One region of the Pinisolibacter sp. genome, then DNA from elsewhere that is predicted to be linked to it. Evidence: riboswitches for the same ligand, from Rfam matches in the RefSeq annotation. Region 1 holds a riboswitch; the other holds the start of a gene.
What was found. Region 1 has a riboswitch for S-adenosylmethionine ahead of metA (homoserine O-acetyltransferase MetA). Riboswitches for the same ligand answer to the same signal wherever they lie in the genome.
Positions count from the first base shown of each region.

Region 1 (4,709 bases):
GGCGGGCAACATGACGCCGGTGCCGTTGCAGGCCTTCACCAACGACGCCGGGTACCGGCTGCTCGCCGCCAACGACCTCGGCATGCACTGCGGCGATCTCGACGACCGTATCGTCACGATCCTGCCGCCGTTCAACGTTCTCCACGCCCAGGTCCTGAAGCGCGGCACCAAGCCGACCATCCTCGACCGCAACACCGCCAGCGTTGTCTACTCCGCCTCCGGACAGGCGGCCGACCCGGCCCTCGCCAAGGCGCCGATCGTCGCCGCCGACGGCAGCGTCTTCAAGACGAACTTCTGGCAGACCGCGCTCGCGACCTACGCCCCGTTCTACCCCGCAGGAACGCTGGCCGCCTTCTATCCCGCGACGCTGCCGGCCAAGGGCGTCGATGTCGGCCTGCCGGTGCCGGATGTCGAGCGCCTCTATCTCGGCGACGGCAAGGTGGTGATCACCCAGCAGACCATGCCGAGCGTCACCTCCTTCGTCACCGACCCGACCAGCGGAGCGCCGACCTCGGTCACCGTCGCCGCCTACCGGGCGAACCGCCCGCAACCGGTGAAGACGTTCGAGACCGATTTCCCGCTGTTCGTGTACTTCCCCTTCGGCTACACCGCGCCCAAGGTGAAGTGGTTCTCGGCCGAGGGTATTCCGGTCGCCCCCTTCGACGACAACGGGCGCGAGAATGCCTATCCGTTGATGCGAGTCCAGGCGAAGCTCAACGCCACCGGCAAGGTGGTGTCGTCGCTCGACACCGTGGTGCCCGTGGCCGGCGAATCCGACTGCAAGAACTGCCATCTCGCCGCCCCCTACGGCGACGGCAGCGCCTTGAAGCGCCTTTCGTCGCCCGCCACGCCCGCCATGGATCCGCAGAAGGGTAAGGTCATCGCCTGGGCGAGCGAGGAGTGGGCCGCCGACATCAACATCCTGCGCAGCCACGACGCCATGCACGGGACGAAGCTCTACAGCGGCTACAATTCGACCACCGGCGTCGCCGGCAAGCCGGTCGCCTGCCAGACCTGCCACTACACGCCGGCGCTCGACCTCTTGCACCTCGGTCCGCAGGACGCTCACGGCCTGACCCAGACGGCGCACGGCACGATGTCGCGCGTCATGCATACCGCCCACGGCAAGCTGAAGAACGCCAACGGCACCCCGGTCTTCCCGGTCATGCCACCGCCGAACGACCCGCGCCGTACGCAGGATCAGGCGACCAAGCCGATCAACGACTTCGAGAAGACGACGCTCGAAGCGACCTGCTACAAGTGCCATCCGGGTAAGCGCACCGAATGTCTGCGCGGCACCATGGCTGGCGCCGGCATCGTCTGCCAGGACTGCCACGGCGACATGGCGCAGGTCGGCGACGACTTCTCGCGGGCCAAGCCGGGCGGTGCCTTCATCGTCCGCTCCGACTACTACACCAACGCCTCGACGCCGCGCGTGCCGTGGGCCAACGAGCCGGGCTGCGGCTCCTGCCACACCGGCGACGCGGTCTCCAACCTCGCCAAGAAGACCGGCGCGGTCGCCGCCCCCGACGCGATCCGACTGTTGCAGGCCTATCTGACGACGGACAGCCACGCCAAGCCGATCCTGCCGACCAACCTGCGCTTCGCCGAACCGCGCGTCACCGCCGGCGCCGCCAAGGGCAATCCGCAGCTCTATCGCATGAGCGTCGACAAGCACGGCGGCGTCTTCTGCGAAGGCTGCCACGGCTCGACCCACGCCGAATGGCCGACCACCAACCCGGCCGGCAACGACAACGTCGCCGCTGTCCAGCTCCAGGGCCACACCGGCAAGGTGATGGAATGCTCGACCTGCCACACCGGCATCCTCGCCGCCAACCTGAACGGCCCGCACGGCCTGCATCCGGTCGGCAACGACGGCAACTCCGCCGCCTGGGTGTCGCGACACGGCGACCACGTGGAATCGAAGGGGACGGCCTCCTGCGCCACCTGCCACGGCACCAAGGGTGAGGGAACGCCGCTCGCCCGCACCGCGATCGCCCGTCCCGGCCTGAAATGCGAGAAGGGCGCTCTGTGCGTCGGCCGCGAGACGACGATCACGCTGCCGGCCAACTACGACGTCGGCTGCAACTCCTGCCACGCCAACCCCTTCACCACGAAGATGACGGCCGTGACGAAGTGACGCCGCGACGCGGAATGCGCGAGGGGGGCCGGTCCCGAGGGGGGGCGGCCCCTTTTCGCGGTCGCCCGGCGAGCAGAGGCGGCGACGGCCGCCTCGGCCGAGACGTGACCGCGCCGGCTCGGTCGAGGCAGGGTCTGCGCCGCTCGCTTCGGTGACGATTTCGCCATTCGCTCCGCAAACAGAATTCGTTGCCAATTCGCCCGGCCGCGTGTACATCGAGGACAGCATCGAGAGTTGAGCGACGCTCAACGCCAACCTGCTGAACCCGGCAAGGTGGCGCTCCTCGGAAGAGGAGGATGTGGCCAGACCGGCAACCAACGGGACAGCCATCTCATGAGTTCGCATCCTCGCTCACCTCGACGCGTCGAGACGCCGAAGGACGAGCCGAGATGCCCATCAAGATCCCAGACGACCTCCCTGCTTTCGCGGCGCTTCTCGCCGAGGGCGTCATGGTCGTGCGAGAGACCGACGCCGTGCGACAGGACATTCGTCCGCTGCGCATCGGGCTCCTCAATCTGATGCCCAACAAGATCCGTACCGAGACGCAGATCGCCCGCCTTCTCGGGGCGACGCCGCTGCAGGTCGAGCTGACGCTCGTCAAGATGACGGACCACGTCTCGCGCAACACGTCGTCGGATCACATGGACGCCTTCTATCGCCCGTGGTCGGACGTCAGCTCGGAGAAGTTCGACGGCTTCGTCGTCACCGGGGCGCCGGTCGAGAAGATGCCCTTCGAAGAGGTCACCTATTGGGACGAGCTCTGCGAGATCTTCGACTGGACGCAGACCCACGTCCATTCCTCGTTCCACATCTGCTGGGGGGCGCAGGCGGCGATCCACCACTTCCACGGCGTGCCGAAACATGCGCTGGGGAGCAAGTGCTTCGGCGTCTACAGCCACCGCAATCTCGCTCCCGCCTCGCCCTATCTGCGCGGCTTCTCCGACGACTTCGCCATTCCGGTGTCGCGCTGGACCGAGGTTCGCCGCGAGGACATCGCCGGTATTCCCGGCCTCGAGGTGTTGATGGACTCGCCCGGCGTCGGCCTGTGTCTGGTCGAGGACATCCGCCACCACGCGCTCTACATGTTCAATCACATCGAGTACGATTCGGATTCGCTCGCCCAGGAGTATTTCCGCGACATCGAACGCGGCGAGCGAATCGCCCTTCCGGCCAACTACTTCCCCGAGGACGACCCGACGCGGCACCCGCGCAATCACTGGCGCAGCCACGCCCACCTGCTGTTCTCCAACTGGATCAATCAGGTCTACCAGACGACGCCGTTTGACCTCGCCGACATCGGCGGGTGAGGCGCGGCACGCCGGCCCCGACCGCCGCACCGGACCCGCGATTCGCGCAAGGCGCCGGTGCCGCGGCGGCGTGGGAGACGACGGCCGTCCGAGACGACCGCCGTCGGCGGCGCGGCGGACATCACGAGCGGATCGCCGCGGCAGGCGGCGATTCCGGCCCGCCCGGATGACGGATCCGCCGTCCGGTCGGCGGCGCCTCCATGGTTCCGCGGCCCAGCCCTCTTGTACATGCGATTGATTTCGTTCTGCCGCCGGCTATTGTCTTGCATGACGTGCCGTCACGAGACGTTCACACCAAGATAATAACGCCGGCTCCATCGCCGGATGTCGGCAGGTCGCCCGCCCAGGGAGGGTATCATGGGATCGTTGAAGCCTATTCTCTTCGGAACCGCACTTCTCACCGCCACCTCGCTCCAGGCCGCGGCCCAGGTCGAGATCCAATGGTGGCACGCCATGAGCGGCGCCAACGGTGATCGCATCGTCAAGATCGCCAATGATTTCAATGCCTCGCAGAGCGAATACAAGGTCGTTCCGACCTTCAAGGGCTCTTACGCCGACACCATGAACGCCGGCATCGCCGCCTTCCGCGCCGGCGGCGCGCCGCACGTCCTCCAGGTCTTCGAAGTCGGCACCGCGACGATGATGGCCGCCAAGGGCGCCATCAAGCCGGTCCACGAGCTGATGAAGGAAGCCGGCGAACCCTTCGACGCGAAATCCTATCTGCCGGCGGTCACCGGCTATTATTCGACCTCGAAGGGCGACATGTTGTCGTTCCCCTTCAACTCCTCGACCGTCGTCATGTGGGTCAACCGCGACGCTCTGAAGAAGGCCGGCATCGACAAGATCCCCGCCACCTGGCCGGAGACCTTCGACGCCGCCGCCAAGCTCCAGGCGGCCGGCTGGGACAAGTGCGGCGTCTCGACCGCCTGGGTCACCTGGGTCAATCTCGAGAACTTCACCGCTTGGCACAACCAGCAGCTCTCGACCAAGGCGAACGGTCTCGACGGCTTCGACACCGAGCTGACGTTCAACAAGAGCCCCGCGGTGGTGAAGCATTTCGAAAATCTGGTGAAGTACCAGAAGGACAAGATCTTCGACTACGCCGGCCGCACCAACCAGGGCGAAGGCCGCTTCACCTCGGGTGAATGCCCGCTGTTCCTGACCTCGTCGGCCTTCTACGGCAACGTCAAGGCCAACGCCAAGTTCGACTACACCGCCGGGCCGATGCCCTATTATCCGGACGTGGCCGGCGCGCCGCAGAA
Region 1 covers NZ_DAIPZB010000005.1:90,011-94,719, reverse strand. The annotation lists gene V7Q42_RS03560 (hypothetical protein) at 1-2,140, shown strand, start outside; SAM-I-IV-variant riboswitch at 2,360-2,468, shown strand; gene metA (homoserine O-acetyltransferase MetA) at 2,530-3,447, shown strand; gene ugpB (sn-glycerol-3-phosphate ABC transporter substrate-binding protein UgpB) at 3,805-4,709, shown strand, end outside.

Region 2 (4,709 bases), on a different contig from region 1:
ACCGCGCATGTTCGTCGTGACCGCCGCCGAACAGGCCCTTCACCGCCTGAAAGGCGAGAAGACCACCGGCGACGCCGGCGCCGGTCTTGAGGGCGCTGCCCCAGAAGCCGTTGCCCTGCGGCTGACCCTGCGCCGGCGGCTGCTGCGATCCCCACGGACCGGGCGAGGGCTGGGCGCCACCCCAGGGCGACGCCTGCGCCGGCTGCGGGTCGTAGTGGCCCGGGGCCGGCGCGCCGCCCCAGGACGAGCCCCGGGCCGAGCCGCCGAACAGGCTTCCGCTCGTCGAGCCCTGGCCGTGACCGGCCCCGGCTCCTTGGCTGTTCAGCTGCGCCTCGATCTGGTCGATGTAGGCGTTGAGCTCGTCGATGTGGGCGGCGAACTGGTCGCGCTCCTGCTCGAGCCCGACCACCACCCGGATCAGATTGAGCCCGGCGGCCGGATTGGCGCGCAGCTCCTGCTCGACGAGGCGAGCCGCCTCGACGTCGTCGATCGCCGACCCCATCGCGCGAACCTTGGCGAAGACGTCTCGAATGATCTCGGCATCCTGCGGCGACATCGGTGTTCCTCTCTCCTCGCATCGGGATCGCGTTCCCGTCAGATGGGGACGCCCGCGACAATGAGAAGAGGAGGTGGCGGGATCGTGACCGAAACGCCGCGGAGCGTCGGCTCCTGAACCGGAGAGCGTCGGCTCCTGAAACGGAGAGCGTCAGTTCCTGAAGTGCTTCGACAGCTTCAGGCCCTGCGCCTGATAGTTCGAGCCGATGCCCTGGCCGTAGAGCGTCTCGGGGCGCTTTCCCATGCGCTCGTAGACCAGCCGGCCGATGGTCTGGCCGTGGTCGAGGATGAACGGCACCTCGTGGGAACGTACCTCGAGCACCGCCCGCGCCCCCCTGCCGCCGGCCTCGGCCGCACCGAAGCCGGGGTCGAAGAAGCCGGCGTAGTGGACGCGGAACTCGCCGACCAGCGGATCGAACGGCACCATCTCGGCGGCGTAGTCGGCCGGCACGTGCACCGCCTCGCGGCTGACCAGAATGTAGAACTCGTCCGGGTCGAGGATCAGCGAGCGCTGGTCCCTGCGCCGTACGATCGGCTCCCAGAAGTCGAGAACCTCGAGGGCGGCCTTTTTGTCGACGTCGATGACGCCGGTGTGGCGCTTCGCCCGCCAGCCGACGAGCGCCCCGCCGTCACCGTGATGGGGGAGCGCGGTCGAGGCCCAGGCGCCGCCGTCGAGATCGATCGACAGCGTCAGCCCGCCCTGGAACACCGCATCGCCGCCGGAGACGACGGTGTGGCGGGCGTGGACCTCGGTCAGTTCGGCGTCCGAGAGGCGCGCGTCGCCGACCCGGAAGCGGATCTGCGACAGCCGCGATCCGGCGCGCACCAGTACCGGGAAGGTGCGGGGGCTGATCTCGAGATAGAGCGGCCCGTGATAGCCGGCGGGGATGGTGTCGAAGGCTCGGGTCTGATCGACGATGACGCGGGTGAAGACGTCGAGCCGTCCGGTCGACGACTTCGGGTTCGCCCCCGCCGAGATCTCCGCCGGCAGCGCCAGGCTCTCCATCAGCGGCACGATGTAGACGCACCCGGTCTCCAGCACCGCACCTCGGCTGAGATCGACCGTGTGCAGCGTCAACGCTCGGATCTTCGCCTCGACCGACAGATCCGGCCCCGGCAGGAACGAGGCGCGCACCCGGTGCGCCACCGTGCCGAGCCTGAGATCGAGGCTCGCCGGCTGGATCTGATCGGCGTCGAAGGGGCGGGCGGGTGCGATCGCTCCGGTCTCGGCGAGCGCGCGGATGTCCTGTTGCGCCAGAATGCCCGGACCGAACGCTGCGCTCATGATCTTCCCGCTCTTCTCACCCGCGTGACTGCGAGACTTTTCGTAGACCATCGGCGACGAGCGCGCCACTCCCGCGAAGGACGCGGCGGCCGGTGTTCCCGCGCTTCGATCCGCCGCGATGCGGATCGTCTCGGCGCGAAAACATGAGAGAATTCGCATGGAACGATCTGCTGTTCCGTCGGTTGACGGATGCGTCGGCGCGGTCTAGTGAAGCTCCATCCCGTGGTCATTTGAGCCGGCCGGCTTGCCGCCACGTAAAACAACGTCGCTAAAGGGCCGGGATCTGGGAAAAGCGAACCCGGTCCGGCGCCCGTCGGCCGGGTTTTTCGTTTGTCTCCGGGGCGCGTCCCTCGGGGCAGACCGACCGGAGTGGAATGAGATGACCGATCGCCGTCGCCGCCCCGCCACCGAACTCGTCCATGGCGGCGCGCTCCGCTCGCAGTGGGGCGAAACCTCCGAGGCGCTGTTCCTCACCCAGGGCTTCGTCTACGCCTCGGCCGAAGAGGCCGAAGCCCGCTTCCTCGGCACCTCGCCCGGCTATCAGTATTCCCGCTTCGGCAATCCCACCGTCACCATGTTCGAGGACCGCATGCGCCTCCTCGAAGGGGCGGAAGCGGCGCGCGCCACCGCCACCGGCATGGCCGCGGTGACCGCGGCGATGCTCTGCCAGCTCTCCGCCGGCGATCATGTGGTCGCCGCCAAGGCGCTGTTCGGCTCGTGTCGCTACGTCGTCGAGGATCTCTGCCCGCGCTTCGGCATCTCCTCGACCCTGGTCGACGGCGCCGATCTCGACCAGTGGAAGGCGGCGATCCGGCCGACGACCCGGGTGCTCTTCCTCGAGAGCCCGACCAACCCGACGCTCGAGGTCTACGACATCGCGGCGATCGCCGAGATCGCCCATGCGAGCGGCGCTCGCCTCGTCGTCGACAACGTCTTCGCCACGCCGTGCTGGCAGTCGCCGCTGGCGCTCGGCGCCGACGTCGTCGTCTATTCGGCGACCAAGCACATCGATGGCCAGGGCCGCTGCCTCGGCGGCGTCGTGCTGTCGAGCCAGAAGTTCGTCGACGACCATCTCCAGGTCTTCATCCGCCAGACCGGCCCGTCGCTGTCGCCGTTCAACGCCTGGGTGCTGCTGAAGGGCCTCGAGACGCTGCATCTGCGGGTCGAGAAGCAGACGTCGAACGCCGCCCGCCTCGCCGATGCGCTGGTCGAGATCCCCGGCATCGCCAAGGTGATCTACCCCGGCCGCGCCGACCATCCGCAGGCGGATCTGGTGAAGCGCCAGATGCGCGCCGGTTCGAACCTCGTCGCTTTCGAGGTCGAGGGCGGCAAGAAGGCGGCCTTCGCCTTCTCCAACGCGCTCGAGGTGATCCGCATCTCCAACAATCTCGGCGACGCCAAGAGCCTGATCACCCATCCGGCGACGACGACGCACCAGCGCTTGAAGCCCGAAGCCCGCGCCGAACTCGGCATCGGCGACGGCCTTCTGCGCCTCTCCGTCGGTCTCGAGGACGTCGAGGATCTGATCGAGGACGTGATCGCCGCGGCGGACGCGGCGCGTCGGGTCTGATCGGATCGGGCGGGTCTCGGCCCGCCCGCTCCTCGGCGCGCTCGCCTCTCGCCCCTCGCGCCCCATATGAACGCATTGCGTCGACATCGGATCGGCGCATGATGGGGCAGAAGACGGCCGACCGGACTCGTCGCCCAGGGTTCGGTTCGGGAGAGAACGACGGATGGACGCCATGTACGAGGCGGTGACCCACGGCGTGCGGGTGACGGTGACGCCGGAGTTCCAGAGCGATCGCTCCGAGCCCGACGAGAACCGTTGGTTCTGGTCCTACACCATCGAGATCGCCAACCTCGGCGATGCGCCGGTGCGTCTGCGCGCCCGCCACTGGCTGATCACCGACGCCCACGGCCGCCGCCAGGAGGTGTCCGGCCCCGGCGTCGTCGGCGAACAGCCGCTGATCGGCCCCGGCGAGAGCTTCGAATACACCTCCGGCTGCCCGCTCGCCACCTCCTCCGGCTTCATGGTCGGCAGCTACCGCATGGAGAACGCCGAAGGCGGCTTCTTCGAGGTCGAGATCCCGGCCTTCTCGTTGGACGTCCCGGCGACGACGCGGGTGTTGAACTGAGGGGCGGGGTTCCGTCGACGTCCCCGGCCGTCGTCCCCGGCGAGCCCGAAGGGCGAGGGAAGGGGACCCAGGTAGCCTCTCGGCGGGATGTTCACATCAGTCGTAGGGGATGTCGCCTGCGACGTCGTTCCAGCCCGAGTTCGATCGCTCGATCAACCGCAGCTTCCAGGATCGGTTCCACCCTTTGATCTGCTTCTCGCGCGCGATCGCCTCGTCGATTCGTACGTGTGTCTCGAACCAGACGAGAATGGTCACACCGTAGCGACGGGTGAACTCGGCACCGTGCCCGGATCGATGCTCGTCGATACGGCGATGGAGATCGTTGGTGACGCCGGTGTAGGGCGTGCCGTTGCGGCGGCTGGCGAGGATGTAGACGAAATACATTCGCCGCACCTCCTGGATCCCCTTCCCCTCCGCGCGACGATGTCGCGCTCCGGCCGGGGATGACGGGTCGACGTGGGGCCACACGACATCGAGCGCCGAGATGTCCTGGAGGAAGTCCCCCTTCACATCTTCCGATACCTGACCCGTGCCGAGCGCTCGATCGCCGCGGTGACCAGCGGGTCGAGGTCGAAGGTGTCGCGGATCATCTCGAGGAAGCGCAACTCCTCCTGCCCCGCCGAGAGATCCACCGCCGAAACCTCGATCGCCAGCGCGTAGGCCGTCTCGTAGAGCTTCTCCGGCAGCGCGTCCTTGGCTTTGCGCAGGATCCGGTCGAGGCCGTCGTCGGTGTC
Region 2 covers NZ_DAIPZB010000053.1:14,701-19,409, forward strand. The annotation lists gene V7Q42_RS18320 (DUF2076 domain-containing protein) at 1-556, opposite strand, end outside; gene V7Q42_RS18325 (2'-deoxycytidine 5'-triphosphate deaminase) at 707-1,840, opposite strand; SAM riboswitch at 2,053-2,132, shown strand; gene V7Q42_RS18330 (O-succinylhomoserine sulfhydrylase) at 2,220-3,410, shown strand; gene apaG (Co2+/Mg2+ efflux protein ApaG) at 3,583-3,975, shown strand; gene V7Q42_RS18340 (GIY-YIG nuclease family protein) at 4,072-4,359, opposite strand; gene V7Q42_RS18345 (tellurite resistance TerB family protein) at 4,482-4,709, opposite strand, start outside.
Region 2: linked by a shared signal. The riboswitch ahead of V7Q42_RS18330 (O-succinylhomoserine sulfhydrylase) and the one ahead of metA (homoserine O-acetyltransferase MetA) in region 1 are both predicted to bind S-adenosylmethionine.